Regions from separate parts of the Streptomyces sp. SCSIO ZS0520 genome, predicted to be linked through region 1. Evidence: riboswitches for the same ligand, from Rfam matches in the RefSeq annotation. Region 1 holds a riboswitch; each other region holds the start of a gene.

Region 1 (4,535 bases):
ACTCGAGCGCTGCGGCGCCACCTTGGACGCGCACGCCGACCACCCCGGTGTGCGCCTGTCCCTGGAGGTGCCCGCCTCCCGGCTCGCCAAGGCCCTCGGTCTGCTCGCGGACGCCCTGCGCGCCCCCGCCTTCGCGGACAGCGAGGTCGAGCGGCTGGTCCGCAACCGCCTTGACGAGATCCCGCACGAGGCGGCCAACCCCGGCCGCCGCGCCGCCAAGGAGCTGTCCCGGCAGCTCTTCCCCGAGGGGTCCCGGATGTCCCGGCCGCGCCAGGGCACCGAGGAGACGGTCGCCGCGATCGACTCCGCCGCCGTACGCGCCTTCTACGAGAAGCACGTCCGCCCCGCCACCGGCACCGCGGTCGTGGTCGGCGACCTGACCGGCATCGACCTGGACGCCCTGCTCGGCGACACCCTCGGCGCCTGGACCGGCGGCACCGCCGAGCCCAGCACCCCGCCGCGGGTCACCGCCGACGACACCGGCCGGGTGGTCATCGTGGACCGCCCCGGCGCCGTCCAGACCCAGCTGCTCATCGGCCGGATCGGCCCCGACCGCCACGAGAGCGTGTGGCCCGCCCAGGTGCTCGGCACCTACTGCCTGGGCGGCACCCTCACCTCCCGCCTCGACCGGGTGCTGCGCGAGGAGAAGGGATACACCTACGGCGTACGGGCCTTCACCCAGGTCCTGCGGTCCGCCGAGGACGGTTCGGGCGCCGCGATGCTCGCCATCTCCGGCTCGGTGGACACCTCCTCCACCGGCCCCGCCCTCGACGACCTGTGGAAGGTGCTGCGCACCCTCGCCGCCGAGGGCCTGACCGACGCCGAACGCGATGTGGCGGTGCAGAACCTGGTGGGCGTGGCCCCGCTGAAGTACGAGACCGCGGGCGCCGTCGCCTCGACGCTCGCGGACCAGGTGGAGCAGCAACTCCCGGACGACTACCAGGGCAGGCTCTACCAGCAGCTCGCCGGGACCGGCACCGTCGAGTCGACCGCCGCCGTGGTGAACGCCTTCCCGGTGGACCGCCTCGTCACGGTGCTCGTCGGCGACGCCGCCCAGATCGAGGAGCCGGTGCGCGCCCTCGGCATCGGCGAAGTGACCGTGGTCACCGGCCAGTAGAGGCCCCGCGGCGGCGCCCGCGCCCCGCGACCGACCCCGGCGGCGACATGGCCGCCGGGGTCAGTCATGTCCGTATTGGTGCTGGGTTTCCGATCTGCCGTGTGGTGTGCGTGACAAAAGCCCGTTTCGGTTTGGTCCGGGCGGTTGTCCCGCTTAGCGTCTCTCCGGCTGTTCGTCATGTGTGCGCCGCACCCGCGGCACCGGGCAGCCATCGCCGAGTCCCCCCACGGCGCGAGCCAGGGGAGCCGGGGACCCACCTCCCGCCCGCCGTCCGCGGCGGCGGGAACGCAGTTCCTGGGGTGAATCGGGCGCCCCCGCAAGGGCGTTCCGTAGGAGACCTTCCTACTCCGAACCCGTCAGCTAACCCGGTAGGCGACAGGGAAGGAAAGGACGAGCCACACGTATGGCGATCACCCGTGCCCGCGGCAGACACCGCAGGCCGAGCCGCCTGACCCGTACCTCCGCCACCGCCGCGGGAGTTGCCGCCCTCACCACGGCGGGCGTCCTCGGCACCCTCGCGTCCCCCGCGGGCGCGGCCCAGCCGGAGCCCGAGGGCTCGGCGCTGGCCGGCGCGATAGCCGTCGACGAGGTGGGCACCTCGCTCGCCGAGAAGATCGCGGCCCAGGCCGACGCCCAGGAGAGCGCCGCCGACGCGGCCGCCGCCAAGAGGAAGGCGGAGGCCGAGGCGGAGCGCCGGGCCCAGGAGGCCAAGCGCAAGGCCCGTGCCGAGCGCGCCGCGAAGGAGCGCGCCGCCCGCGCCGCCGAACGCCGCCGCCTCAACGCCTATGTGGCGCCCGTCTCCGGCTCCTACGTCTCCACCGGCTACCGCACCGGCGGCGCGATCTGGTCCTCCGGCAGCCACACCGGCGTCGACTTCCACGCCGCCTCCGGCACCCCGGTCCACGCCGTCGGCCGCGGCACCGTCGTCAGCACCGGCTCGGGCGGCGCCTACGGCAACGAGGTCGTGCTGAAGATGCACGACGGCACGTACACCCAGTACGGGCACCTCTCCTCGATCGGGGTGAGCGTCGGCCAGTCGGTGACCCCCGGGCAGCAGCTCGGCCTCTCCGGCGCGACCGGCAACACCACCGGACCGCACCTCCACTTCGAGGCGCGCACCGGACCCGACTACGGTTCCGACATGGACCCCGTCGCCTATCTCCGCTCGCACGGCGTCGACCTCTGACGAGAACGCCGCACGGCCGGACAGGCCCTGGGCGGAAATGCCGTGAAAGCCCCGGCTCGTGAGCCGGGGCTTTCACGGTTGTCCCAAAAATATCTCCGGATTCCCATCCGCCATCGGAAATTCCGTCGTTCTGCAATAGAGTCACGACACGAGTGTTCCTGCAGAGCGTTACGCGCGGATCAATGCGGAGGTCCGGTCATGCGCATTCCCGCGCACACGGTATGCACGGCAATCCGGGACGACATCGTCGCCGGGGTCCACGAGCGGGGCGGGCGGCTGACCGAGGAAGTCCTCGCCCGGCGCTACGGCGTCTCGCGGGTCCCGGTGCGCGAGGCCCTGCGCACCCTGGAGGCCGAGGGCTTCGTCATCACCCGGCGGCACGCGGGCGCCTGCGTGGCCGAGCCCACCGAGCAGGAGGCGGCCGACGTCCTCGACATCCGGACGGTGCTCGAACCGCTGGCCGCCGCCCGGGCCGCGCAGCGCCGTACGGAGGCCCATCTCAAGGTGCTCCGGGGCCTGGTCAGGCTGGGGCAGGAGCGGGCCGGGCGCGGTCACAGCGAGGATCTGCGCTCGCTCGGCGGCTGGTTCCACGAGACCCTCGTCCAGGCCTCGGGCAGCCCCGGCCTGATCACCCTGCTGACCCAGCTGCGGCACAAGATCGCCTGGATGTACACGGCCGAGGGGCCCGCGCGGCCCGCGGACTCCTGGGCGGAGCACGGGGCGATAGTCGACGCCGTCGCCCGCGGGGACGCGGAGCGGGCGCGCGGGCTCATGGCCCTGCACCACGAGCGGGCGGCCGCCGGCTACCGGGTGCGGTTCGCCAGGAAGAGCCCGCCGGTGAGGAGTTCGCAACATGCCGTAAACACGGCGAGCGGCCGCGATTAACACGGCTGCCGTATACAAAGGGCAGAGCATTTCGCAGGCGTCTCTTTCTGCTGCCCGCATTCCTTTTCGGCGGCCGGGAAGAGGAAAGCGCCGCACCGAAAGAATTCGGCCGATGCGGCGCTCTGCATGTCCTGCCCACCGGCGGCGCGGAATTCTCCCGCGCGCCGTTTTCCGATGCCGGCTTTCCCGCGCCGGGGTCCTCCCGCGCCGTTCGCCCGCCGCCTCGAACCGCCTCAGACCGCGAACGGACGTCGGGCCGGACCGCGAACCGACCTTGGGCCAGGCCTCGTACCGTCCCGCGGCTCAGCCCGTCCCGGCAGGCCTCAGACCGTCTCCGGCAGTTCCCCGAGCCCCTCGGTGACCAGCTTCGCCAGGCGGTCGAGGGCCTGCTCGGCGCCCTCCACGTCCGAGCTGAGCACGATCTCGTCGCCGCCCAGCGCCCCGAGCCCGAGGACCGCCAGCATGGAGGCGGCGTTCACCGGGGCGCCCTCGCCCTTGGCCACCGTCACCGGCACCCCCGAGGCCGCCGCGGCACGGACGAAGATGGAGGCGGGCCGGGCGTGGAGGCCCTCCGGCCAGCCGACCTTGACGCGACGCTCAGCCATCTGATGCAGCCCTTCTGCTCGGGTGTCCCACCGTCTCGGCATCCAGTGTCGCGCACGCCCGCCCCGCCCCACGCGACCCCCGCCCCGCCGGGCCGCGCCCACCCCCGGGTCCGCCTCCCGCACGGGCCCGCACCGGGCCGGGACCCGTACGCTGGCCCCATGCAGACGCCGTCGGACCGGCACGACTACCCCGCCCACTGGGAGGCGGACGTCGTGCTGCGCGACGGGGGGACCGCGCGCATCAGGCCCATCACCACCGAGGACGCCGACCGCCTGACCAGCTTCTACGAGCAGGTCTCGGACGAGTCGAAGTACTACCGCTTCTTCGCGCCCTACCCGCGCCTGTCCGCCCGCGATGTGCACCGCTTCACCCACCACGACTACGTGGACCGGGTGGGCCTCGCGGCCACCGTGGGCGGCGAGTTCATCGCCACCGTGCGCTACGACCGCATCGACGCGAACGGCCGGGCCGCCTCCGCCCCGGCCGACGGCGCCGAGGTCGCCTTCCTCGTCCAGGACGCGCACCAGGGCCGCGGGGTCGCCTCCGCCCTCCTCGAACACATCGCGGCGGTGGCGCGTGAGCGCGGCATCCGGCGCTTCGTCGCCGAGGTGCTGCCCGCCAACAGCAAGATGATCAAGGTCTTCACCGACGCGGGCTACCAGCAGGAGCGCAGCTTCGAGGACGGCGTCGTCCGCCTCTCCTTCGACCTGGAGCCCACCGAGGCCTCGGTCGCCGTGCAGT
Region 2 (4,535 bases), 2.9 Mb from region 1:
GCAGGAAGCCGGGGTGCGCGTCCAGGTGCAGCAGGGCGCCCTCGTCCTGGACCGCCTCGCCGAGACCGTAGAGGTCGGGGCGGAGCCGCGGGGTCAGGCCGACCACGATCGCGGCCCGCCCGCCGAGCCCCATGAAGGTGACCGAGCCGTCCTCGACGCAGACGTTGTGCGGGACCACGGCCTGCACAGGGCCGGTCCCCGCGGGGTGGCTGGCGCGGGTCTGCGCGGCCACCCGGTCGGTGAGGCTCGGGATGGTGATCGGCGGCAACTGCCGTGCGCCGAGCCGGAGTCCGGGGCGGGCGGGCGCACCGTCCCCCGCCGTCCGGTCGAAGACCGAGAGGCCCACCGGCGCCGATCCGCGCCCGCCGCCCCGGCCCGCCCCTGCCTTCTTCGTCCTCCGCCACCATGCCATGCGGGGACGGTAGCGGGACCGGCCCGGGAGGGGTCCCGGCCCGGTGCCGGTCTCCCTCCCGCCCCGGTTCCGCTCAGTCCGAGGCCGCGGTCAGCCCCGCCAACTCCTCCTCGGTCAGCCGGAGACCGGTGGCCGCGAAGAGGGCCGGGAGCTGCTCGGGGACGCGGGCGCTGGCGAGCAGCGGGCCCACGGTCGGGCGGGCGGCGAGCCAGGCCAGGGCGACCGAGGCGATCTCGGCGCCGTGCGCCTCGGCGACCTTGTCGAGTTCGGCGAGCACCCGCCGGCCCCGCTCGGTCTCCAGGTGCTTGGCGGCTCCGCCGGCGCGGGCGCTGTCGACCTGCCGCCCCGGCCGGTACTTGCCGGTGAGGAAGCCCGCGGCGAGCCCGAAGTACGGGATGGTGGTGAGGCCGCCGCGTTCGGCCACGCTCTGCAGCCCGCCCTCGTAGGTGTCCCGGGAGACCAGGCTGTAGTGGGCCTGGAGGGCGACGTACCGGGCCATGCCCGCGCGGTCGGAGAAGTCCAGGGACTCCTGAAGGCGTTCGGGGCTGATGTTGGAGGCGGCGACCGCGCGGACCTTGCCCGCCCGTACCAGCTCGTCCAGAGTGCTGATGATCTCCTCGACCGGTACGTCGGGGTCGTCGAAGTGCGTGTAGAAGAGGTCGATCCGCTCGATGCGCAGGCGGCGCAGCGAGGCCTCGGCGGCGGCGCGCAGCGTCCCGGCGGCGAGGCCCAGGTGCTCGGGGTGGCGGGCCGCCTTGGTGGCGATGACCAGGTCCTCGCGGTTGCCGCGGGAGGCGAGCCAGTCGCCGAGGACGGTCTCGGACTCGCCGCCCCGGTGGCCCTCGACCCAGGCCGAGTAGGAGTCGGCGGTGTCGACGAAGGTGCCGCCGCCCGCGGCATAGGCGTCGAGGACCGCGAAGGACTGCTTCTCGTCGGCGGTCCAGCCGAAGACATTGCCGCCGAGGGCGAGCGGGGAGACCTCGATACCGGAGTTGCCGAGGGTGAGCGGTGCGGACATGGGAGCCGTGACCTCTTCCCGGGTACGGGCGCCGGGCCGCCTGCGGGGCAAGTGGCCGGTGTGCGCCGGTGGTTCATGGGTACGCGACCAGTGTGCGCGTGCGGGGCCGCACGCCGGACGGCGGGCCGTGTGGCGCGGGCCGGACCGCCCACCGTAGTACCCGCCCGGCCGGTGGAGCCGAAACCCGGCCGCCGCAACCGGAAGCGGCACCCGGCGGCGCTGTCGCACCGCGGATGCCGCTGCGGGAAGGGGTCGGTCCTGCGGTCGGCCGGGGCCGGGACCGGTATCAGGTCTCAGCGTGGCCGGGCCGCAGGAGTTCCGCCTCAGGAGTTCCCGGGCCTCAGAAGTTCCGGGGCCTCAAGGATTCCCGGGTCTCAGGGGTTGATGCCCTTGGACTGGAGCCAGGACAGCGGGTCGATGCCCGTGCCGTCCGGGGTGTGGACCTCCATGTGCAGGTGGGGCCCGGTGACGTTGCCGGTGGCGCCGACGCGGCCGATGACCTCGCCGGTGCTGACCTTCTGGCCCGCGCTGACGCTCATCGAGGACTGGTGGCAGTACCAGACCTCGGTGCCGTCCTCCAGCTCCAGGACCGTGCGGTAGCCGTAGGCTCCGGACCAGCCCGCGGACTTGACGGTGCCGGTGTGGACGGCCTTCAGCGGGGTGCCGGTCGGGGCGGCGAAGTCGAGGCCGGTGTGGTGGCCGGAGGACCACATGGAACCGGCGTCGCCGAAGTGCGAGGTGAGGGTGTACGAGGAGGTGGGCAGCGAGAACATCTTGGCGAGCTTGGCCAGGCGCTCCTCCTCGGCCTTGCGCCGGGCCTCCTCCTGGGCCTTCTTCTTCGCCGCGGCGGCCTTCTTCTCGGCCTTCTCGCGCAGTTCGGCGGCCTCCTCGGCGGCCCGCTCGGTGGCGGCCTCCTCGGCGGTCCTCTGCGCGGCGGTGTCGGCGGCGGCCTGCTGCTGCTCGGCCTGCTGGAGGATCCGGCTGCGCAGCGACTCCCCGGCGTCCTCGGAGGCGCTCTGCCCGGCGGCGCTCAGCGGGGCCGCGGCCTCGGCGGCGGAGTCCTCGCCGGAGCCCGCGACCAGGTCGCCGACGCCCGGCAGGGACTTGGCCTCGGGCAGCGAGGCGGTGACGGCGGAGACATCGGGTACGGAGATGCGGACCGGCGGCTTGCCGCCCTGGGCGGTCGCCATGCCCCCGGCGCCGACCGCGGCGATGACGCCGACGCCGAGCACGGTGGAGCTGCGGGCGAGGCCGCCGCGCTGCTTGATGACGCGGTGTCTGCCGCGCACCGGGCGGACCGACTCCGCCGTGGGATTCCACTCTCCGAGGGGCTCTTCGAGAGGTTCTCCGAAGGGCTGCCCGAAGGAGGACTCTTCGTCACCGGGCACATAAGTGACGCGTGTAGCGGGGCCGTTGGACGCCACGGAGGCGTACTCCTTTCCTTCCTTCTCGCCTACCGGGTTAGCTGACGGGTTCGGAGCAGGAAGGTCTCCTACCGCCGCCTCTCGAAGAAGAGGCGGCCGATTCACCCCAAGAAGTGGTTCCCCGGCTCCCTTGCGGGATTAGGCGCGTGCGCGCGGAGCCGTCGCGTGTGACGGCTGTGACGACCGCGCTGCGTTATCGAACGTTAATAGACCCGGGCCCGGTATTCCAAGGTTTCCCGGTGATCCTTGACCCGTTCCGGGCGGGACGATAGGGACATCGGGGGCCGCAGCGGGGCGAGTTGACCCCCACGGAGCCGTCTTCCTCACATCCCCGCAATGCTGACGGTGCGTCAATTGTTATCCCAGGGGCGTCGGACGCTCACCTACCGTGACCCTCGGAGCGGTCCCGGCGGCCCGCTCAGCCTTCGGAGGTGCCCGTTCCGCCCTGCCCGTTCGCCGTCCCGTTGCCCGCGGCCGGACGGCGCACCGCGAGCAGCGCCATGTCGTCCCGCGCCCCGCCGCCGGTGTGCGCCCTGACCTCCTCCACGAGCAGGGTCAGCAGGGCGCTCGGCGCCGGGAAGACCCGGCCCCGCAGGCGGGCCACCGGATCGTAGAAGACCCCCTCGGCGTCCCGGGCCTCGGAGAGTCCGTCGGTGTGGAAGAGGAGGGTGGCGCCGAGCGGGAACTCCGCCTCGTCCGTGCGGTCCGGTTCGGTGCTCAGCTCGGCGAGGCCGAGGGGCAGCGCGGCCCGGCTCGCCGAGAGCACCCGCAGGCCGCCCTCGGCGTCGAGCAGCAGCGGCCCCGGGTGCCCGCGGTTGAGCAGCCGCACGGTCCGGCCCTCGTGCACCACCTCGGCGAGCACCGCGGTGGTGAAGGCCTCGAAGTCCTCGGTGCCGCGCCGCAGTCCGGCCTCCCGGGCGAGCGCGTGGTCCAGCCGCCGGGCCACCGCCTCCAGGGTCACCTCCTGCTCGGCCGCCTCCCGGAAGGTGCCGATGAGCACGGCGACGGTGGAGACCGCGCCCATCCCCTTGCCCCGCACATCGCCGACGATCATGCGGATCCCATACGGGGTGTCCTGCACGGTGTAGAGGTCGCCGCCGATGAACGCCCCGGCCTGCGCCGCCTCGTAGCGCACCGCGATCTGCAGACCGGCGAAGCGGTCGGGCGGTTCGGGCAGCACGGCGCGCTGGGCGGCCTCGGCGATCTCGCGGGCGGAGGCGAGCTGGTCCCCGCTGCGGCGCACCACCCCGTTCATCAGCAGCGCGAGGAAGGAGACCGTGACCACGGTGATCGCCTCGGTGGTGCCCTCGACCTCGTCGAGGTCCGCGTCCTGGACGCGCAGCAGGAAGACCGCGAGGGTGGCGAAGGCGCCGGTGAGCGCGACCCCGCGGGTGGTGTAGACGGGCGCGGCGAGCAGCGGGGCCGCGGTGAACATCGGCAGGGCCGTGTAGAGGGCGGGGGTGGCCGCGTCGTAGTAGATGCCGAAGACGATCAGGAGCACCGGCAGGACGAGGAAGAAGGTCCGGGACAGCGAGCGGCGCTGCGGGCGCAGCGAGGGGTCGGCGTTCGCCCCGTGCAGCGACAGCGCGGCCTCCTCCGGCACGGCCCCCGCCGCCTCCGGGCGTGCGGGGCGGTGCGCCCCGCCGGGCTCGCCTCGGCTCCCCACCACTGGACTCCCATG
Region 3 (4,535 bases), 6.2 Mb from region 1:
AAGCCGGCCTCCGCCAGCGCCCGGGCGTAGACGTCGGCATCCCAGCGGGACATCGACAGCGGGATGTCGGCCTCCGGGGCGATCAGCGCGATACGGAGCCGGTGCCGCCCCTCGGCGGGCTCGGCGCGGTGCACCCGCAGGCCGTACCGGGTCCAGTCCGGGCCGTGCACCTCGTAGCCGGGATTCACGGTGATCGCGACCAGGCGTCCCCCGGGCCTTAGCGCCCGGCGCGCGCTCGCGGCCATCGCGGTCAACTCCGCTGGTGAGTCGGCGTAGTTGAACAGCCAGACGGCGGTGACCGTGTCGAAGCTGCCGAGGTCGGGCAGGTCGCGGGCGTCACCGACGTGGAAGCGGACCGCCGGGTCCCCGGTGGCCGACTCGGCGCGTCGGACCATCTCGGGCGAGAGGTCCACGCCGACGACCTCGGCGGTGCCGAGGCCGTGCGCGGTGCGGGCGTAGAAGCCGTACCCCGTGGCCAGGTCCAGGACCCGCTGACCCGCCACGTCCCCGAGGAGCCGCAGGAAGAGGCCCAGTTCGGGGACGGGGGCGGTGGCGGACATCTTGTACTGGCGGTACAGGTCGCCCACGCGGTCGTACTGCGGGTCGTCGCCGGCCCGCCGGGGTGCCTGGCCGGCCTGCCCGGGATCGTCGCTGTCCTGCTGTGGGTCGGTGTGCGCCATGGCGTGCCCCGCGGTCAGGTGCGGGGGCCCGCGGTGCGCATGCTGCCGCAGAGTGCCCAGATCACGAAGCCGTCGATGGCGACCGCCACGATGGCCCACACCGGGGAGTACGGCAGCCACATGAAGTTGGCGATCAGATGGAGCGAGGCGATCACCACGCCGAGCGTGCGCGCCCAGGCCACTCCGCTGAGGATGCCGAGGCCGGTGAGGACCAGCACGATGCCGAGGATGAGGTGGGTCCAGCCCCATGCGGAGACATCGAACTCGTACACGTAGTTGCCGACGCGGCCGTAGACGTCGTCGTCGGAGATGCCCGCGATCCCGGTGAGGATGGCCAGCACTCCCCCGACGAACATCAGAGTGCCCGCGAACATGGTGCCGCCCGTGATCCACGCGCCGCCGGACGGGTCGCTGCGCGAGCCTCCCGGCCTGTTCACCGTCTGCGCCATGACCGGACTCCTTCACTCGGGTGGACGTCATACCGAGCGTGGGCGGGCTCCGCCACCGCGGCCATCGGCCAGGGGCCATTCGGGTGAAGCCCCGAGCGGCGGCCCCCGGAGCCGGGGCGTGACAGAGCGTGCCGGTGCGCTTCCCCTGTCGGGGCGCACACCGGCACGCTCGGGTGGAGACGGGTGGAGACGGATCGAGGTGGCGGGTGGATCAGTACGGTCCGTCGACGTTGTCGATCGAGCCGTAGTTGTCGGCGGCGTAGTTGCACGCGGCCGTGATGTTCGCGACCGGGTCGAAGATGTCCGTCGAGGTGCCCGGCACGTGGTACGCCTCGAAGGTCGGCGGAATGACCTGGAGCAGGCCCTTCGACGGGGTTCCGGCCGCCGCGTTCGAGTCCCAGTTGTTGACGGCCGAGGGGTTGCCGGAGGACTCGCGCAGGATGTTGCGCTCAATTCCCTCGTAGGAGCCGGGAATTCCGTGCTCGGCCATCACCGCGAGCGATTCTTTGATCCAGCCGTCGAGGTCGTCGGAATACGTGGCGGGTTCCGCGGATTCACTCGACGAAGTCTTCGAGGCCGTGGTGTCGGAGGCCGGCTTTTCCTGGGACTTCGACGTGGCCGGGGCGTTGATGGTGAGCTTCAGGCCCGGGCGGATCAGTGACGGGTCGTCACCGACGGCCTTCCGGTTGTCCTGGTAGAGCCGCTTCCAGCCGCCGTCGACGGACTGGTCCTGAGCGATCTTCGAGAGGTAGTCGCCGGCGACCACGGAGTACGTGGCGGGGGCGTCCTTCTTCTTCTCGGACTTCTCGGCGGTGGCGGCCGCGCTGCTCTTCTCGGGAGCGGACGACTTGGCCGAGTCGGCCGCGTTCGCGCCGGTCGCGGCCATCATCGGCAGGACGAGAGCGGCGCCGCCGGTGCCCGCGGCGACGACGGAACGGGTGAGCGAACTGCTCTTCGGACGACGGTGCTTGCCCTTTTTGGCCATGGTGGATTCCTCTCCGTCGCCTGCGAGGTGAGCTGTCGGGTTCGGGCTGGAGATGCCCGGCCGTGGCGCGCACGACTTCACCCCGAGCCGTTCCGTTTCGGACCGGCGGTGATATTGGGTTCCCCGCTCCTGCCTGGCGAGTGAGTGCGGTGACCGGACAGCGGCAGGATTAGGCGTCCATCCGGATTGCGGTGACGCTAAGCGAATCCGGCGGCAGGGAACAAGTCCCTGATTAGCGGATGCAATCCACGACGGGAAAACCGGGAGAGTTCCGGAGTGGCGCAGGCCTCAGCGGGCAGCACAACTCGGCTTCCGGGAAAGGGAAATGGGCTTGGAGATCACTCCGCGATATCCGGCGGAGAGTGACGCATGTCACTGGCTCGCGGTGCAACCATTCGCCGTGCGGCGACTCAGGCAAGGGATACAAGGCGAGTTATTTCGCGCAAAGAGCGGTGATGGTGATGAGACAGGGAAAGAGGCACTAATTCCCGCCAAAACGGTCACCGGTTCTCGCGCCAGGAAGGCGGGCGGCACGCATACGACTGCTGCGGCACCCGATGTGCACGGATGCCGCAGCAGGAGGGACAGCGGGCGGAGCGGCGTGTACGGCCCCGTCGACGCCGGGAGGGGGCTCAGCTCTCCGCGGTGGAGCGGCGGGTGAAGCGGTGCCACCAGTGCGTACGGCGCGGGTGCAGCGCCCGGCTCACCCGGCGGCCGAGGAGGAGGTAACCGGCGAGCGCGCCCGTGGTGTTGAGCAGGACGTCGTCGACGTCGAAGGCGCGCCCGGTCACGAAGGCGCCCTGGGTAAGCTCTACCAGGAACATGACAAATGCGGTCAGAAAGGCGATCCGCAGCAGCCCGCGGGTCCGCGGCGCGAGGACCGGAAGCAGCAGGCCGAAGGGGACGCCGAGCAGGAGGTTGCCGCCGAGCTGCTTGACCGTGTCGCGGAAGGCGGGCCGGGCGAGGTAGTCCCGGATCGAGCTGCCGGGGCTCAGGTTGTTGTGGGTCAGCGCCTCCGAACTGGCCGAGGGCTCCAGGGTGAGGCGGGCGAGTACCACCGCGAAGCCGACCATGAGCCCGAAGGCGAGCAGCATCACCAGAACCCGCAGGAACATCGGCGCCGGCGCCCCGCCGTTCGCAGGGACGGTGCCCGCGTCCTCCCGGGGACCCTTGTCGTCCGTACCGCCCTTGGCGCCCTTGGCGCTCTTGCCACGTGCCTGCTTCATCGGTCCTGCCTCCGTCTTTCCCGGTGCTCCGGCGTGCGAGTTCCGCTACCCGCTTCGGGAGGCCGCACGCGCAGAGCACCGGGATCCGGCCACCGGTTCCGGTACGGAAGGGCGTGCTCCGGGACAGCGGCGGGAGGAGGCGGCCGAGGACGGCTCCACCCCAGGGGCCTGGCCTGTCCACCCCGGGGTGCTCGACCGGGGTGGACAGGCCAGGCCGCAAAGGGGCAGGGCTCAGCAGCCGTTGAGGACCGAGCTGAGCGCGCTCTTCTCGGCGGAGTCGACGCTCAGCCCGTAGTAGTGCTTCACCTGCACCCAGGCGCGGGCGTAGGTGCACTTGTAGGCGGTGCGGGAGGGCCACCAGTCCGCGGGGTCCTTGTCGCCCTTGGACTGGTTGACGTTGTCGGTGACCGCGAGGAGCTGCGGCCGGGTCAGGTCGTTGGCGAGCTGCTGGCGCTTGGCGGTGCTCCAGTTCCAGGCACCGCTGCCCCAGGCCTCGGCCAGCGGGATCAGGTGGTCGATGTCGACGTCGGAGGCGGCGCTCCAGGTGGCCCCGTCGTAGGGCGAGTACCAACTGCCGCTGGTGGCCTTGCAGGAGGAGTCGGTGACGACCCCCGAACCGTCCCGCTTGAGGATGGTCTCGCGGGTGTCGCAGGCGCCGCTGACGGTGATCCAGTGCGGGAAGAGGTCCCGGCTGTAGCCGCTCATGGAGTGCTCGGCGGTGGCGCTCATCGAGGACAGGTAGGAGCGGGCGGTGCTGGCCGCGATCGGGGTGGGCAGCGCCGCCTCGGCGGGGGCGGTGGCGAGCAGGGTCAGGGCGGTCGTGGCGGCGGCGGTGAAGGCCGCGGCGAGGGCGCGTGCGTGCTTGCGCATCAGGTCTCCCGGCAAGTGGAGGAGCAGGGGATGGGGGGCGGCCATATGGTGCCGCGCCCGGCTCTATGCGGGTAGATGCCGGAGTGAAATTCCCGTGACGAGCGCACAACAGGCCGGATATTGCGGGTGGTTGGTGGCTCTTGCACCCCTCTGGCCACCCCGGCCGCACGGGTCGCCGAGCGCGGATCCCGGCCCGGCGCGACGGCCGCGCGGGAGCGCCGCGACCCGCGCCGCGGACCCGACCGCTATTGAGCAATGCTCAGGAGCTGCCCTAACCTCGGCAGGGTCGACGTCTGGGAAAGGACAATGCGGATGCGCGCGGTGC
Region 4 (4,535 bases), 6.0 Mb from region 1:
CCTGGACGCCTCGCTCGCCGACCTGACCCGCTTCGACTGCCCCCCGCTGCCCGGCCTGCTCGCCGAGCAACTCCTCGCGCACAGCCCGCACCTGGACCGCGTCTTCTTCGGCAACAGCGGCACCGAGGCGGTCGAGACCGCCCTGAAGTTCGCCCGGTACGCCACCGGCCGGCCCAGGGTCCTGTACTGCACCCACGCCTTCCATGGGCTGACCACCGGCTCCCTCTCCGTCAACGGCGAGGACGGCTTCCGGGAGGGCTTCGCCCCGCTGCTCCCGGACACCGCGGTGCCGCTCGGCGATCTGGACGCGCTGCGGCGGGAGTTGCTGCGCGGGGACGTGGCCGCGCTGATCGTGGAGCCCATCCAGGGCAAGGGGGTGCACGAGAGCCCGCCCGGCTATCTGCGGCAGGCGCAGGAACTCCTGCACCGGCACAAGGCCCTGCTCATCGCCGACGAGGTGCAGACCGGCCTCGGCCGTACCGGGGACTTCTACGCCTACCAGCACGAGGACGGGGTGGAGCCGGACCTGGTCTGCGTGGCCAAGGCGCTCTCCGGCGGGTACGTCCCGGTGGGCGCCACCCTCGGCAAGGAGTGGATCTTCAAGAAGGTCTACTCCTCGATGGACCGCGTCCTGGTGCACTCGGCGAGCTTCGGCGCGAACGCCCAGGCGATGGCCGCGGGGCTCGCGGTGCTCTCGGTCATGGAGAACGAGCAGACCGTCGCGCACGCCCGCGTCACCGGCGAACTCCTTCGCAGCCGCCTCGCCGCGCTGGTCGACGAGTACGAGCTGCTGAGCGAGGTGCGCGGCCGGGGCCTGATGATCGGCATCGAGTTCGGCAGGCCGTCCTCGCTGCGGCTGCGCGGGCGCTGGACGATGCTGCAGGCCGCCCGCAAGGGGCTGTTCGCGCAGATGGTCGTGGTGCCGCTGCTGCAGAAGCACCACATCCTCACCCAGGTCTCCGGGGACCATCTGGAGGTGATCAAGCTGATCCCGCCGCTGGTCGTCGACGAGGCGGACGTGGACCGCTTCGTCACCGCCTTCCGGGCGGTCATGGACGAGGCGCACAGCGGCGGGGGCCTGATGTGGGACTTCGGCAGGACCCTGGTCAAGCAGGCGGTCTCGGGCCGCTGAGGACGCGGGCCCGAGGCCGTCGCCACCGGGGCCCGGAAAGGCCCCCGTCCTGCCTTCGCGTTCCTCAGTCGAGGAAGTCCGCGCGCAGCCGCTCCCGCACCTCGGGGGTGAGGCCGAGGCCCCGGCCGAGGTAGGTCTCGACGTCGCCCCAGGTCTCCTCGATGGCCTCGAAGGCGGCGTCGAGGTACTCCAGGCGCGCGTCGAACATCGGGCTGAGCAGTTCCATGACCTCGGGGGAGGTGCCGCCGGGGGCGTCGGCGCTGCGGCGGACCTTGTAACGCCGGTGCGCGGCATTGGACTTGAGGTAGTCCTCCTCGATCGCCGCGCGCTCCACACCGAGGGCGAGCAGGCTGACCGCGACGGACAGGCCGGCCCGGTCCTTGCCCGCGGCGCAGTGCATCAGCGCGGGCAGCCCGCCGTCGGCCATCTCGTGCAGGACGCGGCTGTGCTCCGCCGTGCGGCTGGTGATGATCGCCCGGTACGAGCCCTTCATCCGGGCCTCGGCCCTGCCGTCGGCGAGCAGCTCCCGCAGCTGGGCGATGTCGCCCTCGCGGACCATGGACCAGAACTCCACCCCGGAGGCCGGGTCGGTGAGCGGCAGGTTGAGGTTGCGCACCCCGGGCAGCTCGATGTCGGGGCCTTCCAGGGCCTGGTCACCGGCGTTGCGGAAGTCGAAGACCGTGTGCAGCTTCAGGGAGGCGAGGAAGGCGGCGTCCTGCTCGTCGGCGTGCGCGAGGTGCCCGCTGCGGTAGAGGCGGCCCGCCCTGACGCGTTTGCCGTCCACGGTCGGCAGCCCGCCCACGTCACGGAAATTGCGTACCCCGGTCAGCCGCGGCTCTGTCGACGGGACCTGCTGCGTCACCTAGGACTCCTCCCAGTGGGCCGCCCGCGCTGATCGCGGACGGTCACGATTTCCGACGATACGGCACCTGCCGTGGCCGCCATCATCGCCGCCGGATGCCCGTGGAGGCCATGGACGTGCACCGGGTGCGGCCGTCACCTCGCCGCCCGGAGACCCGTATTGCCGGAATTGCCCGTGCTCTTCACTCTCTTCCGCTGATGCCCGAAATAAAGACTCCTGGCCGTGATGTGCGTGAGCAGGCTCATATTCGTGACGGTCGGTGGCCGGGACTTTCGGCCGTACGGGCAAGCCCGGCAAGGGCGCCAAAGAAGCCGGAAGATCAATGTTCCACGCAGTGTCACCGTCCTTTTCGCCGAGGATCAAGAAAAGGAATGCGGCGGTGAATTCACCGCTTGTCCCGCCCATTCCGGTTCGCTTAACGTCTCGCTCACTCCGGATGGACGCCGAATCCTGCCGCCGTCCGGTTTCCACACACTCACCCGTGAAACGGCAGGAGCGGGGGATCCACAGGCAGTACGCCGTTTCCCCGGTTCAAGGGGACGGCTCGGGGTGAAGCCGCGCGAGCGCGGCGGGGCATCTCCAGCCCTAACCCGACAGCTCACCTCGCAGGCGCCGGAGAGGAATCCACCATGCCTGTCAAGGGCAAGCACCGCCGTACGAAGTCGAGCCGTCTGCTGCGTTCCCTGGCCGTCGCCGGAACCGGTGGCGCCGCACTCGCCCTGCCGCTCATGGGCGCCGCCGGTGCCCACGCCGCGAGCCCCCACGACGCCGCGGCCGTGAAGACCGGGGCCACCGAGGCCGCCGCGAAGGACGGCAAGAACGGCGACAGGGCCGAGCGCTACACGGTCGCCCCCGGCGACTCGCTCGCGAAGATCGCCAAGGAGCAGGACGTACGCGGCGGCTGGAAGAAGCTGTACGCGGACAACCGCGAGGCCGTCGGCTCCGACCCCGCCCTGATCCGCCCCGGTCTGAAGCTCACCCTCGGCGCCAAGGCCGAGACCCCGGCGAAGAAGGCCGAGGCTCCCGCGAAGAAGACCGAGAAGCCCGCCGAGGCCGAGAAGCCCGTGGTGAAGAAGGAGGCCCCGGCGAAGAAGGCGGCCCCGGCCGAGAAGAAGGCCGAGAACACCGGCGGTTACACCCTCCCGGTCGCCGGTTCCTCGGTCGGCACCCCGTACCACCAGTCCGGCAGCATGTGGTCCAGCGGCTACCACACCGGCGTGGACTTCGTGGTCCCGACCGGCACCAGCCTGAAGGCCGTCGGCCCGGCGACCGTGGTCTCGGCGGGCTGGGGCGGCGCCTACGGCAACCAGGTCGTGCTCCAGCTGGAGGACGGGCGCTACGCCCAGTACGCCCACCTCTCGCAGCTCTCCGTCTCCGCCGGCCAGCAGGTGAGCGGCGGCCAGCAGGTCGGGCTCTCCGGCGCCACCGGCAATGTGACCGGCCCGCACCTGCACTTCGAGATCCGCAGCACCCCGGACTACGGCTCGGACCTCGACCCGCTGGGCTACCTGCGCGCCCACGGCGTGGACGTCTGACCGACCGGACACCGCGCACCGCGAGGACCGCACCCGCACGGGGTGCGGTCCTCGCCGCCTGTCTCGCCCCGCTCTCCCGTGCCGCCGACTCCCCTGCGCTTATTCCGAGTTGACGGAGATTTTCCCGGTGGCGTATCTCACGAGCCGTCAACCCCTTATTACGGTGGCGTAGGTCACGGGCGAAGGAGAAAAATGGCCCGACGTGGCAGCAGATTCGACATCCTTCAGACGTGACGAATTCAGGTCCTACGCGGCGGTCGGCGACAGTTTCACCGAGGGGGTGGGTGATCCGGGCCCCGACGGCAGCTGTGTCGGCTGGGCCGACCGGCTGGCCGTTCTGCTCGCGGACCGGACACCGGAACACAGTTTCCGCTATGCCAATCTCGCGGTACGGGGAAAACTCCTCGACCAGATCGTCGCCGACCAGGTGCCGCGCGCCCGGGAACTCGCCCCCGATCTGGTGACCGTCTGCGCGGGCGGCAATGACATGATCCGGCCCGGCACCGATCCCGACGACGCCGCGGAGCGCTTCGAGGAGGCCATCGCCTCGCTGTCGAACGCGGTCGGCACCATCGTCGTCGCCACCGGCTTCGACACCAGGGGCGTACCGGTCCTGCGGCATCTGCGCGGGAAGATCGCGACGTACAACGGGCATCTGCGCGCGGTGGCCGACCGCTACCAGTGCCGGGTGCTCGACCTGTGGTCCCTCAAGTCCGTGCAGGACCGCAGGGCTTGGGACGCGGACCGGCTGCACCTCTCGCCCGAGGGGCACACCCGGGTCGCCCTCAGGGCCGGGCAACTGCTCGGCGTCGAGGTGCCCGCCGACCCGGAGCAGCCCTGGCCGCCGATGCCGCCCCGCACCTCCCTGGAGGGCAGGCGGGACGACGTCCAGTGGGCCCGGGAGTACCTGGTGCCCTGGATCGGGCGGCGGCTGCGCGGCGAGTCCAGCGGGGACCACGCGGCGGCCAAGCGGCCGGACCTGCTGCCGCTGTGACCGGGGCCGGGG

Evidence for each region. A riboswitch is a leader RNA that binds a small molecule or an ion and turns the genes downstream of it on or off. The one in region 1 is predicted to bind cyclic di-AMP.
Region 2: it holds a riboswitch for cyclic di-AMP, as region 1 does, so the genes downstream of both, MID12_RS17430 (M23 family metallopeptidase) here and MID12_RS04975 (M23 family metallopeptidase) in region 1, are expected to answer to the same signal.
Region 3: it holds a riboswitch for cyclic di-AMP, as region 1 does, so the genes downstream of both, MID12_RS31805 (transglycosylase SLT domain-containing protein) here and MID12_RS04975 (M23 family metallopeptidase) in region 1, are expected to answer to the same signal.
Region 4: it holds a riboswitch for cyclic di-AMP, as region 1 does, so the genes downstream of both, MID12_RS30890 (LysM peptidoglycan-binding domain-containing M23 family metallopeptidase) here and MID12_RS04975 (M23 family metallopeptidase) in region 1, are expected to answer to the same signal.

Annotation. Positions count from the first base shown of each region.
Region 1 covers NZ_CP092644.1:1,503,987-1,508,521, reverse strand. The annotation lists gene MID12_RS04980 (M16 family metallopeptidase) at 1-1,117, shown strand, start outside; cyclic di-AMP (ydaO/yuaA leader) riboswitch at 1,320-1,507, shown strand; gene MID12_RS04975 (M23 family metallopeptidase) at 1,521-2,303, shown strand; gene MID12_RS04970 (GntR family transcriptional regulator) at 2,502-3,188, shown strand; gene MID12_RS04965 (HPr family phosphocarrier protein) at 3,512-3,793, opposite strand; gene MID12_RS04960 (GNAT family N-acetyltransferase) at 3,953-4,535, shown strand, end outside.
Region 2 covers NZ_CP092644.1:4,440,110-4,444,644, reverse strand. The annotation lists gene MID12_RS17440 (hypothetical protein) at 1-412, opposite strand, end outside; gene MID12_RS17435 (aldo/keto reductase) at 486-1,430, opposite strand; gene MID12_RS17430 (M23 family metallopeptidase) at 1,805-2,854, opposite strand; cyclic di-AMP (ydaO/yuaA leader) riboswitch at 2,866-3,009, opposite strand; gene MID12_RS17425 (PP2C family protein-serine/threonine phosphatase) at 3,273-4,520, opposite strand.
Region 3 covers NZ_CP092644.1:7,743,767-7,748,301, reverse strand. The annotation lists gene MID12_RS31815 (class I SAM-dependent methyltransferase) at 1-680, opposite strand, end outside; gene MID12_RS31810 (hypothetical protein) at 695-1,129, opposite strand; gene MID12_RS31805 (transglycosylase SLT domain-containing protein) at 1,341-2,114, opposite strand; cyclic di-AMP (ydaO/yuaA leader) riboswitch at 2,119-2,300, opposite strand; gene MID12_RS31800 (VanZ family protein) at 2,747-3,340, opposite strand; gene MID12_RS31795 (HNH endonuclease family protein) at 3,572-4,210, opposite strand; gene MID12_RS31790 (NADPH:quinone oxidoreductase family protein) at 4,523-4,535, shown strand, end outside.
Region 4 covers NZ_CP092644.1:7,532,830-7,537,364, forward strand. The annotation lists gene MID12_RS30880 (aspartate aminotransferase family protein) at 1-1,132, shown strand, start outside; gene MID12_RS30885 (tyrosine-protein phosphatase) at 1,197-1,994, opposite strand; cyclic di-AMP (ydaO/yuaA leader) riboswitch at 2,426-2,619, shown strand; gene MID12_RS30890 (LysM peptidoglycan-binding domain-containing M23 family metallopeptidase) at 2,624-3,529, shown strand; gene MID12_RS30895 (SGNH/GDSL hydrolase family protein) at 3,732-4,523, shown strand.